DNA from 2 places in the Mesorhizobium sp. M0217 genome. Region 1 is predicted to be linked to the other one. Evidence: predicted binding sites of a transcription regulator. Region 1 holds the regulator's gene; the other holds the start of a gene.
What was found. The regulator LexA, encoded in region 1, represses DNA repair genes until DNA is damaged. The targets are predictions, from matches to a motif close to TGTTCNNNNTGTGTTCNG.
Positions count from the first base shown of each region.

Region 1 (7,544 bases):
ATTTCGGACGGAAAACCGCTTCACACTTTTCCTGAAATTGCTCTAGTTCCTCAGGTGACCGCGGTCTTCACCGCGAAGCGGGCGTCCTGCCAGGCGCCGGTGCGCAGAATATCCTCCAGGACTTCGACCGCCTGCCAGACATCGCCATATCCGACATACAGCGGCGTGAAGCCGAAACGGATGGTCGACGGCGCCCGGAAATCGCCGATCACGCCGCGCTCGATCAGCGCGCGCATCACCTGATAGCCATGCGGATGGAGGAACGACACCTGGCTGCCGCGCTGGCTGCCGTCGCGAGGACTTTCCAGTTCAAGCCCGTAGGCGCCGCATCTGGCTTCGACGAGCTGGATAAACAGGTCGGTTAGCGCGATGCTTTTTCTGCGCACCGCCGCCATATCGACGTCGTTCCAGATATCGAGCGCGCCCTTGAGCGCCCGCATCGACAGCACCGGCTGCGTTCCGCACAGGAAGCGGCGAATGCCGCTGCCGACGGCAAAGCCCTGCTCGAAGGCAAAGGGCCGCGCATGGCCCCACCAGCCGCTGAGCGGCTGGTGGGCATCGTCATGGTGGCGCTCGGCCGCGTAGATGAAGGCTGGCGAGCCCGGGCCGCCATTGAGGTATTTGTAGGTGCAGCCGACGGCGAAATCGGCATTGGCACGGTCAAGTTCGACCGGCAAGGCGCCGGCCGTGTGGCAGAGATCCCAGATGATCAGCGCGCCGGCGTCATGTGCCTTGCGCGTCAGCGCCGCCATGTCGCGCAACTGGCCGGATTTGTAGTTGACGTGGTTGACCAGGATGACGGCAACGCTGTCGTCGATCAGCTCCTCGATTGCGGCCGCGTCGACTCCCTCCAGCCGCAGCCGCGTTCCCGGCCGGGTCGAGGCGACGCCTTCGGCCATGTAGAGGTCGGTCGGGAAACTGTCGCCCTCGGCAACGATGACCGACCGATCCGGCCGCATGCCGAGCGCTGCGTGCAGCAGCTTGTAGATGTTGATCGAGGTTGTGTCGCAGACCACCGTCTGCCCATCAGCCGCGCCGATCAGTCGCCCGAGCTGATCTCCGAGTTCCACCGGCATGTTGAACCAGCCGGCGGTGTTCCAGGCGCGAATGAGGTCGTGCGCCCATTCCTGCGTGGCGGCCTGCTGCAGTTCGCTGAAGACGACCGCTGACGCGGCGCCCAGGGAATTGCCGTCGAGATAAATCACGCCTTGCGGCAAGACAAAGCGTTCGCGCATGGAGCGCAGCGGATCGGCGGCATCCATTGCTTCTATTGTAGCGAGATCGGGTGTCGTGCTCATGATCCGGCGCCCCTCCATGGACAAACGCGCGCGGCGGAGCCTGCCGCCCAAACATGCCGGCGATCTTGAGTGGTCGCCCTTGAACTGTCAAACATTATATATAATTCACCCATTGAAAGGCTTTGATATATAATGATCCGCCGAGCGTTTATGTCTGATGGATCACGATGCTGGATGACGAGCAGACCTCGAAGACGGAAGCGGCCTATCGCCTGCTCAGGCGCGATATTCTTGCGACCCGGCTGGCGCCTGCCGCGCCGTTGAAGCTGAGCACGCTGCGCAACACCTACGGCATCGGCTGGACGCCGTTGCGCGAGGCGCTGTCGCGGCTGGAGGCGGAACGGCTTGTGACCGCCATCAGCAACCGCGGGTTTGCGGTCGCTCCCGTCTCTCGGGCGGAGCTCGAGGATTTGGCGCGTGCGCGGCTGGTGGTCGAACTGCCCCTGCTGGTGGAATCGATCGAGAAGGGCGACCGTGAGTGGGAAGACGCGGTCGTTGCCGCCCACTATCGTCTCTCACGGTGCGGGTCTGTTCTCGACGATCCATCGGATGATGCGGTCGACGCGTGGTACGAAAAACACGATGCCTTCCATGCGGCGCTGCTCAGTGCCGCGACATCCAGCTGGCTGCTGCGCTTCAATGCAACGATTTCCGACCAATTGCATCGCCATCACCGCTTTCTGGGTCTGGCCCCGACGCTGCGCGCCGCCGCCGGCCGCACGGACGGACACCGGAAGGCCGTGGCGGCCCTGCGCGACGCCGTGGCGATCGAACACCATACCGCCCTGATGGAAGCGGCCCTCGATCGCGACGTCGAACGTGCGAAAACTCTGATGACCGCTCACATCGGCTACACGCTGCGGGTCTATGCCCAGAGAGAACCCCGCGCGGATGCTGCGCAGCCCCGTCCGAAAAGGAAGCGGCGATCGTAGCCGACGACGCAGGGCACTTTGTCTTCGTTTCACCCCGTTGCTGGCAACTGGGCGCAGGCGGCGCTCGCAGCGCCGAACGTTACGCTGAACAAAACGTCAACACATTCATTAAACTTTAAAAGGTTGCGGAACACAACTGGAACAGATAGTGTTTGTTCTGGGTTTGTTTTTTCTGATTCTGGTTTCAGAACCCTTGGGGGCCGCGATGCTGACGCGCAAACAACATGAGCTTCTGATGTTCATCCATGAACGCCTGAAGGAGAGCGGAATCCCGCCGTCCTTCGACGAGATGAAGGAAGCGCTCGACCTCGCCTCCAAGTCCGGCATCCACCGCCTGATCACGGCGCTTGAGGAGCGCGGTTTCATTCGCCGGCTGCCGAACCGGGCGCGCGCGCTGGAAGTGCTGCGGCTGCCCGACTCGATCGCACCAGGCCTCAATGCGGCGAGGAAGTTTTCGCCGAGCATCATTCAGGGCAGTCTTGGTCAAACCGGCCAAGGGCAAGGCGGCCAAGGACAAGGCGCGTTGGGCCAAGGCGGTCTCGGCCGCCAGATCAAGCCGGGCTCGCCGTCGCGTTCGATGTCGGCCGGCAATGACGATGCCGTTTCCGCGATTTCAATCCCGGTTATGGGACGCATCGCCGCCGGCGTGCCGATCGACGCCATCCAGCATCAGACCCATTCGATCTCGGTGCCGCCCGATATGATCATGGGCGGCGAACACTACGCGCTCGAGGTCAAGGGCGATTCGATGATCGAGGCCGGCATTTTCGATGGCGACACGGTCATCATCCGCAATGCCGACACAGCCAGCCCCGGCGAGATCGTGGTGGCGTTGGTCGACGATGAGGAAGCGACCCTGAAACGCTTCCGCCGCAAGGGCGCCTCGATCGCCCTGGAAGCCGCCAACCCGGCCTACGAGACCCGCATTTTTGGACCGGACAGGGTGAAGGTGCAGGGCAAGCTTGTCGGATTGATCCGGCGCTACTGAGCCGGCTTGGGTTTGTACTTTTCACGCTGGTTGTAAGGCGGCAGGCCGCGCGCTTCGCGGGAGAAGCGGCGTTGCTCGTGCCAGGGGCGATACGGCTTGTCGACGGCGAAGCGGATGGTTGGCGCTGCAGCTGCCGATTGCGGATCGAAGAAGACGGCGGCGCTGCCGTCGCGGGCCAGCTGTTTCTTCGTCACGACCAGCACCAGCGGGTCGCGGCACGGATTGTAGGCGGTGGCGTCATCGATGACGATCAGGCTCGCGAAGGCACAGGCCGGCCGCGCCGTCTTGCGGTCTTTCGCAAGCGCTACAATGGCTCCGGAAGGGTGCCGGGCGATACAGAGATCGCCGGTGCAATAGAAGGGCGAGCCGGGCGGCAGATCGAGCGGATCGAGATCGAACCGCGTATCTGTTGCCTCGAAAATCTCAGGTGGGATAATGGTTTCGGCCCACAGCGCCCGTTTCCAATTGTCCGTGGTGAATTCGTTGGAGCGTTCGCGGTTGAGGGCGAGTTCGCCGCCACCGATCGGCATGGCCACCAGATGCGCATCCTCGGATATGAGCACGTCTGGCGTAAGCACCTGCGGCACCGTCAACAGGCCGGCCAGCGCGAAAGGCACGGCCGCCAACCTGAGCCAGGTGGTGGCCATGGTGGCGATGACGAGGGCGACCGCCACCAACAGCACCGAGCGGATGGAGATCAGCCCGACGGCGTCGACCGGCGAGCGCTCGGAAATCCAGGCCGATATAGCGATCATCGCCATCAGACCTTTGCCCATCACATAGAGGAACGGCCCGTCGGCGCCGAACGGCATCGCCAGTGCGCTGAGCACGGCAAAGGGCATGACGATCAACGAAACAATCGGCATCACGGCCAGATTGGCGATCAGGCTGAGCGGCGACACACGCTGAAAATGCCAGATGGCGAACAGCAAGGTTGCACTGCCGGCGATGATCGAGGTCATTGCGAGGCCGCCCATGGCCAGCGCGAATTTTCGCGACAGGAAGCCGACGAAGGAGCGCTTTGCCGGCGGCGTTCTCACCTTGTCGGCGCGGTAATCGGCCCAGCCGGCATAGGCGCCGACAAGGGCGGCGGTGGCGGCAAACGACATCTGGAAGCTGGGACCGACCACCTCGTGCGGCGACACCAGGATGACGGCAATGGCGGAGATCGCCAGATTGCGCATGGTGAGTGCGGCGCGATCAAACAGCACGGCGACAAGCATGACCGCCAGCATGATGAAGCTGCGCTCGGCGGCAACCACGACGCCTGAAATAACGAGATAGGCGGCGATCGAGACAAGCGCTGCCGCGGCCGCATATTTCTTCACCGGCCGGCGCGAAGAGAAAACGGGAAACAGCGCAAAGGCGCCACGCAGCAACGCCATGATGGTGCCGGCAACCAGCGCCATGTGCAGGCCGGAGATGGAGATGATGTGGTAGATGCCGGTGCGCCGCATCGCTTCGTTGACCTCGTCCGGGATGCCGGCGCGCACGCCGACAATCAGCGCCGCGGCAATCTCGCCTTCGGCGCCGCCGATCTTGCCCCTGATATGGTCGGCAATGTTTTCGCGCGCGTTCTCGATTGCCGAGGAGAGCCGTGCGGTCAGCGGCGGCGGTCCCTGCGTAGCAATGGTTTTCGGATTGCCGAGAAAGAAGCCGCTGCCGCCGATACCGGTGAAATAGCTGTCGAAGGAGAAATCGTAGCTCTCCGGCCGCACCGGACCGGTCGGCGGCAACAGCCTGGCATAGCCGGTGATCAGGGAGCCGGCGGTCATATCGGCGGGAACGGTCCGCGCCGAGAGCCTGACCCGCTCCGGGGCGTAGCGCAGCTCGGGGTAAGCGGTCGAAACCACGTCGAGCGTCAGCCTGATGCGGCCGCTTTCCATCTGTTCGAGACTGACGACGCGGCCGGTCAGCCGTGTCTGAATCTCGGAGCCGAGCATCTGCGTTCCGGCGCGCCAGGTCTCGACCTTGGCGGCGACGACGCCGAGCGCGCACAGCATCGCGGCCATGCAGAACAGATGCGTCCTCGGCCGCGATCGCGTGGCGACAGCGCAACATGTCGCCAGCACCACAATGGCGATTGGCTGCGCAAAGCCCGGCTCGCCGGCCAGCGAGAAGTAGACGATGACGCCGGCTGCCAGGAAAACCGGGACCAGCAGGAAGGCGACGCCCCGGTCGAGCTCCGTGTTGGCGGCCACGGCAAGGCTGCGGCGGAGCGCGGGCCATGACGGGCGGCGAAGCCGTCTGCGCAGTCGGGCGATAGATCCGGGCGCTGTGACTTGCGCCGGCAACGCGTCACCGGGCAGCGCGGGCGCTATGCCGGGATGCGGCTCAGGCAGCGCGAGGGGCAGCGGCTCGGCATAGGGACTATCGGCAAACAGCGAGCGTTCGCTGACGCCTGCCTCGGCGCCTTCGCCTTCCTTCGTGCCCCGGCCACGTCCAGCCATCAGGTCTGCCCCTTGCGCCCCAGACCTCCTATGCTACATGAACGCGCAAAGCGCGAAAGTCCGTGCGGTCGCGTCCACCGCGCCGGAATTGACCCGCCAAGGACGCTCAATCCTCAATCATATCCCGGCCCTCCGCCCTCAGGCGAGCAAGCCCATCGTGCATTGCCTTCAATTGTTCCGGTGTATGACCCTGCCATTCACCGAGTTCACCCAGGATGAGCAACGGATCACGGGAGCGGTAGGATTTCGTCGGATTACCGGGAAATTTTTTGTCGGTCAGGTTAGGGTCATCCATAAAAAACCCCGTCGGCTTTACGATGTAAATCCTTTGACGACCGTCACCCGTTGCAAGCTCTGCTCCCCAGATGGCGGCTTCCAGTGTCTGGGTGAAATAGATCCATGACAGTGGTTTACCTCTGAAATTGGAAGGGTGGCCGACGCTCAGCAGATCCCCGGGTTTCAAATCCGCCCGGGTACCATGGTAGAACGGATCACCCTCCGTATGGTCGGCGTTTTCGGTCATCGGTAGTCCTTCTTTCAATCATGCCTCCTTCGTGGCGAGACCGGCCTGCACACAGTTGCGGTGTTCACGATAATGATTGCAGAAAGGTCAATATGCGTGACCAAGCCAACGCTGTCACGGCGGCGTTGTAGTCGGGCAGTGCCGCATCCGTGAAGAAATGTCCGCTCGTCAGAGGGGGCTACCACCGTCGCAGCGATGTTCCAGGCACTGTGACGGACGCTGCAGCCGAATGAAACCCAGACATTGACGCTGCTGCCAAACGAGGTTGCGCGGAGGGTGCGAACAGATTTTGTGCTACAAGGCTCCAGCGCCAGTTGACGCAACCGATAATTGCCGACGTGCCCCGGCCACGTTCAGCCATCGGGTCTGCCCCTTGCGCCCCAGACCCCCTATGCTACATGAACGCGCAAAGCGCGAAAGTCCGCGAGATCACGCTCCGCTTTCCAAGGTTCCAAGAGTTCCATGTCCGACACGGTCGTCACCCGTTTTGCCCCCTCGCCCACCGGCTATCTGCATATCGGCGGCGCGCGCACGGCGCTGTTCAACTGGCTGTACGCCAAGCACACCGGCGGCACGATGGTGCTGCGCATCGAGGACACCGACCGCGAACGCTTCAACGAGGCGGCGACACAGGCCATTCTGGATGGGCTGACCTGGCTCGGCCTTTCCTGGGACGGTGAGGCCATATCGCAGTTCGAGCGCGCGCCGCGCCACCGTGAGGTGGCCGAGGAGCTGGTGCGCCTGGGCAAGGCCTATTACAGCTACGAGACGCCTGCCGAGCTCGAGGCGATGCGCGAGGCCGCACGCGCCAAGGGTCTGCCGCCGCGCTACAACGGCCAGTGGCGCGATCGTGCCCCCTCGGAGGCGCCTCCCGGCGTCAAGGGCGCCATCCGCATCAAGGCGCCGACCGAGGGCGAAACCGTGGTGCACGACCGTGTGCAGGGCGAGGTGCGCTTCCCCAACAAGGACCTCGACGATTTCATCATTCTGCGCTCGGACGGCAATCCGACCTACATGCATGCCGTCGTCGTCGACGACCATGACATGGGCGTCACCCACATCATCCGTGGCGACGACCATCTGACCAACGCCGCGCGCCAGACGGTGATCTACAACGCCATGGGCTGGGACGTCCCGTCGATGTCGCATATCCCGCTGATCCACGGCGCCGACGGCGCCAAGCTGTCGAAGCGGCACGGCGCACTCGGTGTCGAGGCTTATCGCGCCATGGGCTATCTGCCCGAGGCACTGCTCAACTATCTGGCAAGGCTCGGCTGGAGCCATGGCGACGACGAGATCATGTCGATCAAGGACATGATTTCGTGGTTCGACATCGGCGATGTCAACAAGGGT
Region 1 is NZ_JAMYSN010000005.1:169,994-177,537, forward strand. Features, by position in the region: gene kynU (kynureninase) at 51-1,298, opposite strand; gene NKJ18_RS11755 (GntR family transcriptional regulator) at 1,466-2,230, shown strand; gene lexA (transcriptional repressor LexA) at 2,436-3,218, shown strand; gene NKJ18_RS11765 (ComEC/Rec2 family competence protein) at 3,212-5,668, opposite strand; gene arr (NAD(+)--rifampin ADP-ribosyltransferase) at 5,775-6,191, opposite strand; gene gltX (glutamate--tRNA ligase) at 6,654-7,544, shown strand, end outside.

Region 2 (7,544 bases), on a different contig from region 1:
CGGCGGCTGCCATTGCGGCAACATCCACCTGACCTTCGAAACCGGAATTGAGCCGTCCGAGATGGAGATCCGCGCCTGCCAGTGCGCGTTCTGTGTCCGGCATGGTTCGCGCGCCGCCGCCGATCCGCAGGGGCGATTGATCGTCGCGGTCGAGGACGAGGCCCGGCTGCACCGATACCGGTTCGGATTGCGCACCGCCGATTATCTCATCTGCCGGGACTGCGGCGTCTATGTCGCTGCTGTGACCACCGACGGCGAACCGAGAGCGATCGTCATCGTCAATGCGCTGGATGACCGGCCGCGGTTCAACCGCGAGCCGGTCCCAATGGACTATGATGCCGAGAACAAAGAGGGTCGCATTGCCCGGCGGCAAGCGCGCTGGATGCCGGTCGAGATCCGCTCCGGCCTCAGCGGATGACCGGTTCGCCGTGGAAGCGGCGGCGCGAGGGCGGCGAGACGCCGAAGCCGACCTCCATCATCAGCCGTGGCGTGGTGGACGGCACGGTGCCCATGTGGAAGCCGAACGGGTCCTCGACGAAGCCGAGGCCGGCCTCGCCGGTCAGCGTGACCGGGCTGTCGTCGCCATAGACCTTGAGCACGTCTTGCGCCGGATGGCCGACCAGCAGCGTCAACTGGTGCTTGAGGCTGCGCCTGTTGTGGCTGCCTTTGACATAGACATGCGGGCCGGTGCCGGCATCGCAGGGCTTGAGATAGAAGAAGAATTTCAGCATCCGCCAGTCGTCGAGATCGAAATGATATTTGCCGAGCGAGGCAAGGTTCTTGTCGGCGTCGGAAGCCTCGCCGGTCGGAAAGCTCCACCAGACACGCGTGGTGATCAGCTTTGCCTGCCCGCCCAGATAGTGCTGGGCGATGTCGAGCAGCAGCGGATCGTTTTGGATGGCGAGTGCTGCCTTGCAGCTGAGGATGCGCTCGAAATAGTGGCCGCTGAGCAAAGAGCGGCCGAACCGCTTCTCGGCTTCTGCGTGTTCTCCGGGCATGAATTCGAGCCGGCGGTCGAAATTGCCGAAGCACGGCGTGCTCTGAGCAAAGCTGGCGATCTCTTCGTGGATTGCCTGCGGAAGGACCAGTCCGGAGAACAGGCCATCGGCGCGCAGCGCCGCGACGATCGACTTGAGGTCGACGCCCCTGAACATCGTCGCTCCGGCACTCTGCGCGGGGCGCGCGGCTTTGGCGCCAAGCCAGTGCAGTTTGCGCGCCGGCATGGTGCGGGCAAGCACGAACATCGGCAGCCATGCGGGATTTTCGCGCAGGTCGGACAGATAGGTCGGGATACGCACCGCAATGCGGCGGAGCAGGCTGCCGTTGCGGGCAATGGCTTCCAGACTGGGGGCGCCGGATTTGTCAGGGGACGAAAGGTTCATCGGGGTCCTCAGATATGAACGGCAGCAACGACGACGCGGCGCTTGCTTACCGCTCCGGCACTACCCAAACCCCGATATCCCGCATCAACGGAATGCTAATCCCGCGTCAGCTTTTGTGCAATGCACAATAGCTTTTTGCGGCGAAAAGGAGGGATGGTGCTGCGACCGTGCCAATGCGGATGAGACGCCGACGCTGCTCCTCATCCGCCCTTCGGGCACCCTTCTCCCTGGGAACGGGAAAAGGGAGAAACATCACTTCTTCGGCGCCAGCCAGATTTCGGCGTCGAGCCGCCTGGTGGCGAGACCGCGCGCAAGGGCTTCGGCGCTGTGCGCGTTCTTCGACAGGGCAGCGGCCTGGCGCTTGCTGATGACCAGCCCTTCGGCCAGCGCCCGGTTGCCCGAAAACACCCGTGACAGGAACGGCGTGCGGCTGCCGCGCGCACGGGAAAAGCGCGCCGGCATGGTTTGCCGCGCCGTGTGAGCGACAACGTCGTCGATCCAGCCCTCCGCCAGCCTTGCGCCGGGTTCCAGAAACAGCAGCCAGTCACCCTTCGCCTGCCTGATTCCCGCGGCAATGCCGCCGGCCACGAAGTGGCAGCCGGCATGATCGGCAACCCGATGCGTCTGGTCGGTCGAGCCGGTGTCGCAGACGATGACATCGCGCACCACGCCCTCGACCGCGCCGCCGATCAACGAGGCGAGCGTGCGGGCAAGGCCTTCTTCGTCATCCCGGGTTTCGATGAGAACGCTGAGCATTTTTAGCCGAATAGCGGAAAGCCCGGCGCAGCGCCAGTTTTGCATGGCCCAACGAAAAAGTTCTTGCTTTGTTCTCACCAGCGAAATAGGATTATTTTCATGAACAGAGCGATTCGACAGCCAGCCGACAGTCCTTGGGAAAGGGCCAAAATGGAACATATCGTGCGTGCGGACATTGCTGCTTTCGGAGCAGGGCGAGCCGAGATGGCCAATGCGATGATCGAACAGAGCGGCATGCGCGTCCGTCCGGATCGCAACCGCGGCCGTTCCGCGGGCATCAACCCGTCCGGCCGGTTCGAGCCGGTCAGCCGGCATGTGTTCGACGACGGCTGGAATTCGCTGGAGGAATTGCCGCCGTTCAAGACCGAAGTGCAGGTCGAGAAGCCGCGCACCATCATCACCCGCAACGAATCGCCCGACATTTCCTTCGACCGCTCGATCAACCCCTATCGCGGCTGCGAGCATGGCTGCGTCTATTGTTTCGCCCGGCCGACGCATTCCTTCATGGGCCTGTCGCCGGGGCTGGATTTCGAAGCGAAGCTGTTTGCCAAGCCGGATGCGGCGCGGCTGCTCGACAAGGAACTGTCGAAGGATGGCTATCAGCCGCGCACCATCGCGATCGGCACCAACACCGATCCCTACCAGCCGATCGAGAAACAATACCGGATTATGCGCGAGATCCTCGAAGTGCTGGAGGCGCGCGGCCATCCGGTCGGCATCGTCACCAAATCCCATCTGGTGACGCGCGACATCGACATCTTGTCGCGCATGGCCGAACGGGGCTTGGCCAAGGTGGCGCTGTCGGTGACAACGATGGACCGCATGCTGGCGCGCACCATGGAGCCACGCGCGTCGACGCCGACCAAGCGGCTTGAGGCGATCCGGCAGCTTTCCGATGCCGGCATTCCGGCCTCTGTCATGGTGGCGCCGATCATTCCCGGCCTGACCGACCAGGAGATGGAGCGCATCCTCGATTCGGCACGCGCCGCAGGCGCCCGCGAGGCCGGCTATGTCATCCTGCGCCTGCCGCTCGAGGTGGCGCCGATCTTCAAGGACTGGCTGCTGCGCCATTATCCCGACCGCTATCGGCACGTGATGTCGCTGATCCGTTCGATGCGCGACGGCAAGGACTATGATTCGGAATGGGGCAAGCGGATGAAAGGCGCCGGCCCCTATGCCTGGCAGATCGGCCGGCGCTTCGAGATCACGGCCAAGCGGCTCGGCCTCAACGCCGAGCGGCGCACGCTCCGAACCGACCAGTTTGTCGCCGCCGCCAAGGCGACCGAGCAGCTGATGCTGCTCTGAGAGTAGCGCCTGCCCTGCCCTCGTGGCTGTCAGGCGACCCAAGAATCCCGTCCGGCCTGTCCCCCGGCCTGCAGACGGTGCCCTCCCGGTCTTGCCCCCACTCGACCTTGGAGGGACTTGCGGAGAATCGGAGCCGATGCGAACCTCGCCGCAACATGGCTCGCGCACGTTCCGATTCTCCGCTTCTTTTCGAAATCGTCGAAAAGCCCGACTTCTCCTTCGAGACGAAGGCGATGGCGGAAGGCCTGTGGCCGGTGGCAGGCATGGACGAGGCCGGCCGCGGTCCGCTGGCCGGGCCGGTGGTGGCGGCGGCCGTGATCCTCGATCCCGCCAACATTCCCGACGGGCTCGACGATTCCAAACGGCTCAACCATTTGCAGCGCGAGGCGCTGTTCCTGAAAATCCTGGGGTCAGCGCTCGGCGTGTCGATGGCCTCGGTCAGCGCCGAAGGCATTGACGGCAGCAACATCCTCAAGGCCAGCCTGGAAGCCATGCGCCGCGCCCTTGCCGGCCTGCCGATCCAGGCGAAGCTGGCGCTGGCCGATGGCCGCGATGTGCCGCCGGGCCTCCTCTGCGAAGGCCGCGCGCTGATCAAGGGCGACCAGCGCTCGCAATCGATCGCCGCCGCCTCGATCGTCGCCAAGGTGATGCGCGACCGCATGATGTGCGGCTGCGGCAGCCATCACGAGCGCTACGGGTTCGAGGTCCATATGGGCTACGCCACCGTGCGGCACCGCACCGCGATCGAAGCGCATGGGCCGGTGGCAAGGCTGCACCGGGCATCATTCGCGCCGTTCAGGCTGGGTGGGGTTGAGGTGGTGGAAGAAGAAGGGTTTGTCGGGTTGGACAGCTAATCTCCCCCCTTGAGGGGGAGATGGCCGGCAGGCCAGAGGGGGTCGCGCGCGTGAAGTGCTAGCCCTTCTTGGTCGCAGAAAGAGCGTCGCGCCTGGTCGAACGGACCCCCTCTGTCGCCTTTGGCGACTTCCCCCCCTCGTGGGCCCTCGAGGGGGAGATCAGGCGCACCACCGCCTTCGCCAATCTCCGTCGCCGCTCAACAAAAAAGCCGCCAGGTTGCCCGGGCGGCTTGATGTCAGCGAGTTAACCCCGCTCAGTTCAGCCTGGCCTTCACGTCCTGCAGCGCGGACTTGAACAGGTCGGCGCCGGCCTTGGCGTCGATCTTGCCGGCAAGCAGCGTGCGGGCCGCCTCGACGGCGATGTCGACGGCGCTGGCGCGCACTTCGGCGACGGCTTCGCGCTCGGCCTGGCCGATCTTCTGCTCGGCAAGCGCAGTGCGACGGGTGACATAGTCTTCGGTCTTCTTGTGCGCCTCGGCGGCAAGCATGTCGGCCTCGCGCTTGGCGGCAGCGACGATGGCTGCGGCCTCCTGCTCGGCTTCCTTGCGCTTCTTCTGGTATTGGCCGAGCAGTTGCTGGGCCTCTTCGCGCAACCGGCGGGCTTCCGCAAGCTCGTCGCTGATCTTGGTCGCACGGGCGTCGAGCGACTTGGCGATCAGGCCTGGCACCTTGATGTAAACGGCAACGCCGAGGAAAATGACGAGGGCAACCGTTGCCCAAAGCGTTGCGAGAGATGTGGCGTCCATGATGTGCTCCTCACCGGGCCACGGATTTGACCGCAGCCGAGATCTCGGCCTTGCTCGTCTTGCCGCCGACAAGCGCATCGACGATGGCTGAAGCGGTGTCCTCGGCAATCATGCCGACTTCCTTCATGGCGTTGGCCTTGATGGAAGCAATGCTGGCCTCGGCCTCGCCGAGCTTCTTGTCGAGGGCGGCCTCGACCTTCTTGCGGGCAGCCTCGGCTTCAGCCTTGGCAGCGTCGTTGGCCTGCTGGCCGATCGCGTTGGCCTTGGCCTTGGCTTCCGCCAGTTCCTGCTCGTAAGCGGCAACGGCGGCGTCGGCCTCGCCCTTCAGCCTGGCGGCCTGGTCGAGGTCCTGCGTGATGCGATCGCTGCGGACGTCGATGATGCCGCCAAGGCGCGGCATCACCACCTTCTTCAGGAACAAATAGAACAGCCCGAACGTGATCGCCAGCCACAGAAGCTGGGACGGAAACGTCGCCGGATCGAATGGCGGGAACGTGCCGTGCGCCTCGGCAGGCACGCCGGTGCCGGAATGCGTGTCGCCTTCCGTACCGGTGTGGGCGCCTTCAGCGGCGGGTGCGGACTCTTGCGCAAACGCAGATGTCACGAACATGGACTATCCCCTCATATCAGGCATGGCCGCAGGAATGCGGCCAGCCAATTCTTCCCAATGCTCGTCCGACCGATAATTGGCCGAACAGGGGCTCAGCCGAACAGGGCGAGAAGCGCGATGAGAAGCGAGAAAATGCCCAGAGCTTCGGTCACGGCGAAGCCGAAAATCAGGCGGCCGAACTGGCCATCGGCGGCCGACGGATTGCGCAGGGCGCCCGCCAGGTAGCTGCCGAAGATGTTGCCGAGGCCAATGCCCGCGCCGCCCATGCCCAGGCAAGCGATACCGGCGCCGATGTACTTTGCTGCTTCTGCGTCCATTTTGAACTCCTTTGGATCTGTAATTCCGTTGCAATTCCATCCGGCGAAAGATGCCGGAAATTCTAAGGTCAGTGCCCGGGATGCAGGGCGTCGTTCAGATACATGCAGGTCAGCACCGCAAAGACGTAGGCCTGCAGGAAAGCGACCAGCAATTCCAGCGCGGTCAGCGCGACTGCCATGGCCAGCGGCAACACCGAACCGGCAACGCCGACGGCGCCGAGCGCGCTCAGGCTGACGACGAAGCCCGAAAACACCTTCAGGGTGATGTGGCCGGCCAGCATGTTGGCGAACAGACGAACCGAGAGGCTGACCGGGCGCGACACGAAGGAGATCACCTCGATCAGCACCACCAGCGGTAACAGGAACACCGGAACGCCGTGCGGCACGAAGAGCTTGAGGAAGCCCAGACCGTGCTTCGTGAAGCCGTAGACAACGACGGTTCCGATCACCAGGGCTGCGAGGCCGAAGGTGACGATGATGTGGCTGGTGACGGTGAAGAAGTAAGGGAAAAGGCCAAGCAGGTTGGCGACCAGCACGAACATGAACAGCGAGAACACGAAGGGGAAGAACTTCATGCCCTGCGTTCCGGCGGCGTCGCGCAGCATGTTGGAGACGAACTCATAGCCCATTTCCGAAACCGACTGCAGGCGCCCGGGAACAAGGCTGCGGCTGGAGGTCGAGAGGTACAGAAACGCCGATGCGACGAGCACGGTCGCGACCATGAACAGAGCCGAATTGGTGAAGGACAGGTCATAGCCGCCGATATTGATCGGAATCAGCTTGACGATATGGAACTGGTGGATCGGATCGACCTTGTCAGCAGCCATTTACATCCCCGTCAAAACCGCGAGCGGCCTTAAGTGTCCTTGTGCGCCATTGGCGGCGCGCCATTTCATTCTTTCGGATCGTGCGACTTCTCGCTTTTTCCGAATTCCGCCACAACACCTGACGAACGCAGGACATTGAGCACGCCGGCGCCAAAGCCCAGCAACAAGCCGACGACCAGACCCCATGGCGAGGTTCCCGCCACGCGATCCAGAAACCAGCCAAGGCCCACACCCACCACTATCCCGGCGATGAACTCGCTGGACAGCTTGAGCGCCTGGCCATATCCGGCCGTCGCCTTCGCGCCGTCATTCCCCTCGAGCTGATCCGGCCGTCTTGTCGCAAGCGATGCTCCAAGCTCACGCCGGCGGCGTTCGAGATCTTCGTCGCGGATGTCGGCCTCGTGCTTGCTGCCGCGGCCGGTTTCTCCGGTTCCGTCTGGCCCGTTCTTGTCGGCCATCGTAACCCCCCTGCCCGGTCAGACCGTCACCGTCCGTCCGCTTCTAAAGTCGCCGGCAACATAGTTAGAGGGTTTGCGCCCGTCAAGCCACGGGCGGGACTTCAAAGCCATGTATTTTTTCTATTGGAATCAATCACTTGGCGAGGTGCGACATCGTGCCCGGCACTATCGGGTCGGCACATGCCCCGAATCCGTCCGGCGACCGTTGTCCGATTTCGGCTTCCAGGGCCTTTGCGGTTCGTTTGCGACAGGCAAGCCGAAGGGCTCAGCTCCAGCCGCCGCCATAGGT
Region 2 is NZ_JAMYSN010000004.1:233,410-240,953, reverse strand. Features, by position in the region: gene NKJ18_RS10175 (GFA family protein) at 1-418, shown strand, start outside; gene NKJ18_RS10170 (hypothetical protein) at 408-1,382, opposite strand; gene NKJ18_RS10165 (glycosyltransferase) at 1,635-2,138, opposite strand; gene NKJ18_RS10160 (PA0069 family radical SAM protein) at 2,289-3,443, shown strand; gene rnhB (ribonuclease HII) at 3,599-4,297, shown strand; gene NKJ18_RS10150 (F0F1 ATP synthase subunit B) at 4,552-5,043, opposite strand; gene NKJ18_RS10145 (F0F1 ATP synthase subunit B) at 5,054-5,653, opposite strand; gene NKJ18_RS10140 (F0F1 ATP synthase subunit C) at 5,746-5,970, opposite strand; gene NKJ18_RS10135 (F0F1 ATP synthase subunit A) at 6,039-6,797, opposite strand; gene NKJ18_RS10130 (AtpZ/AtpI family protein) at 6,863-7,255, opposite strand; gene NKJ18_RS10125 (cell wall hydrolase) at 7,521-7,544, opposite strand, start outside.
Region 2: NKJ18_RS10160 (PA0069 family radical SAM protein) is a predicted target of LexA. The motif match lies at 2,197-2,214, and genes of this name have one in related genera.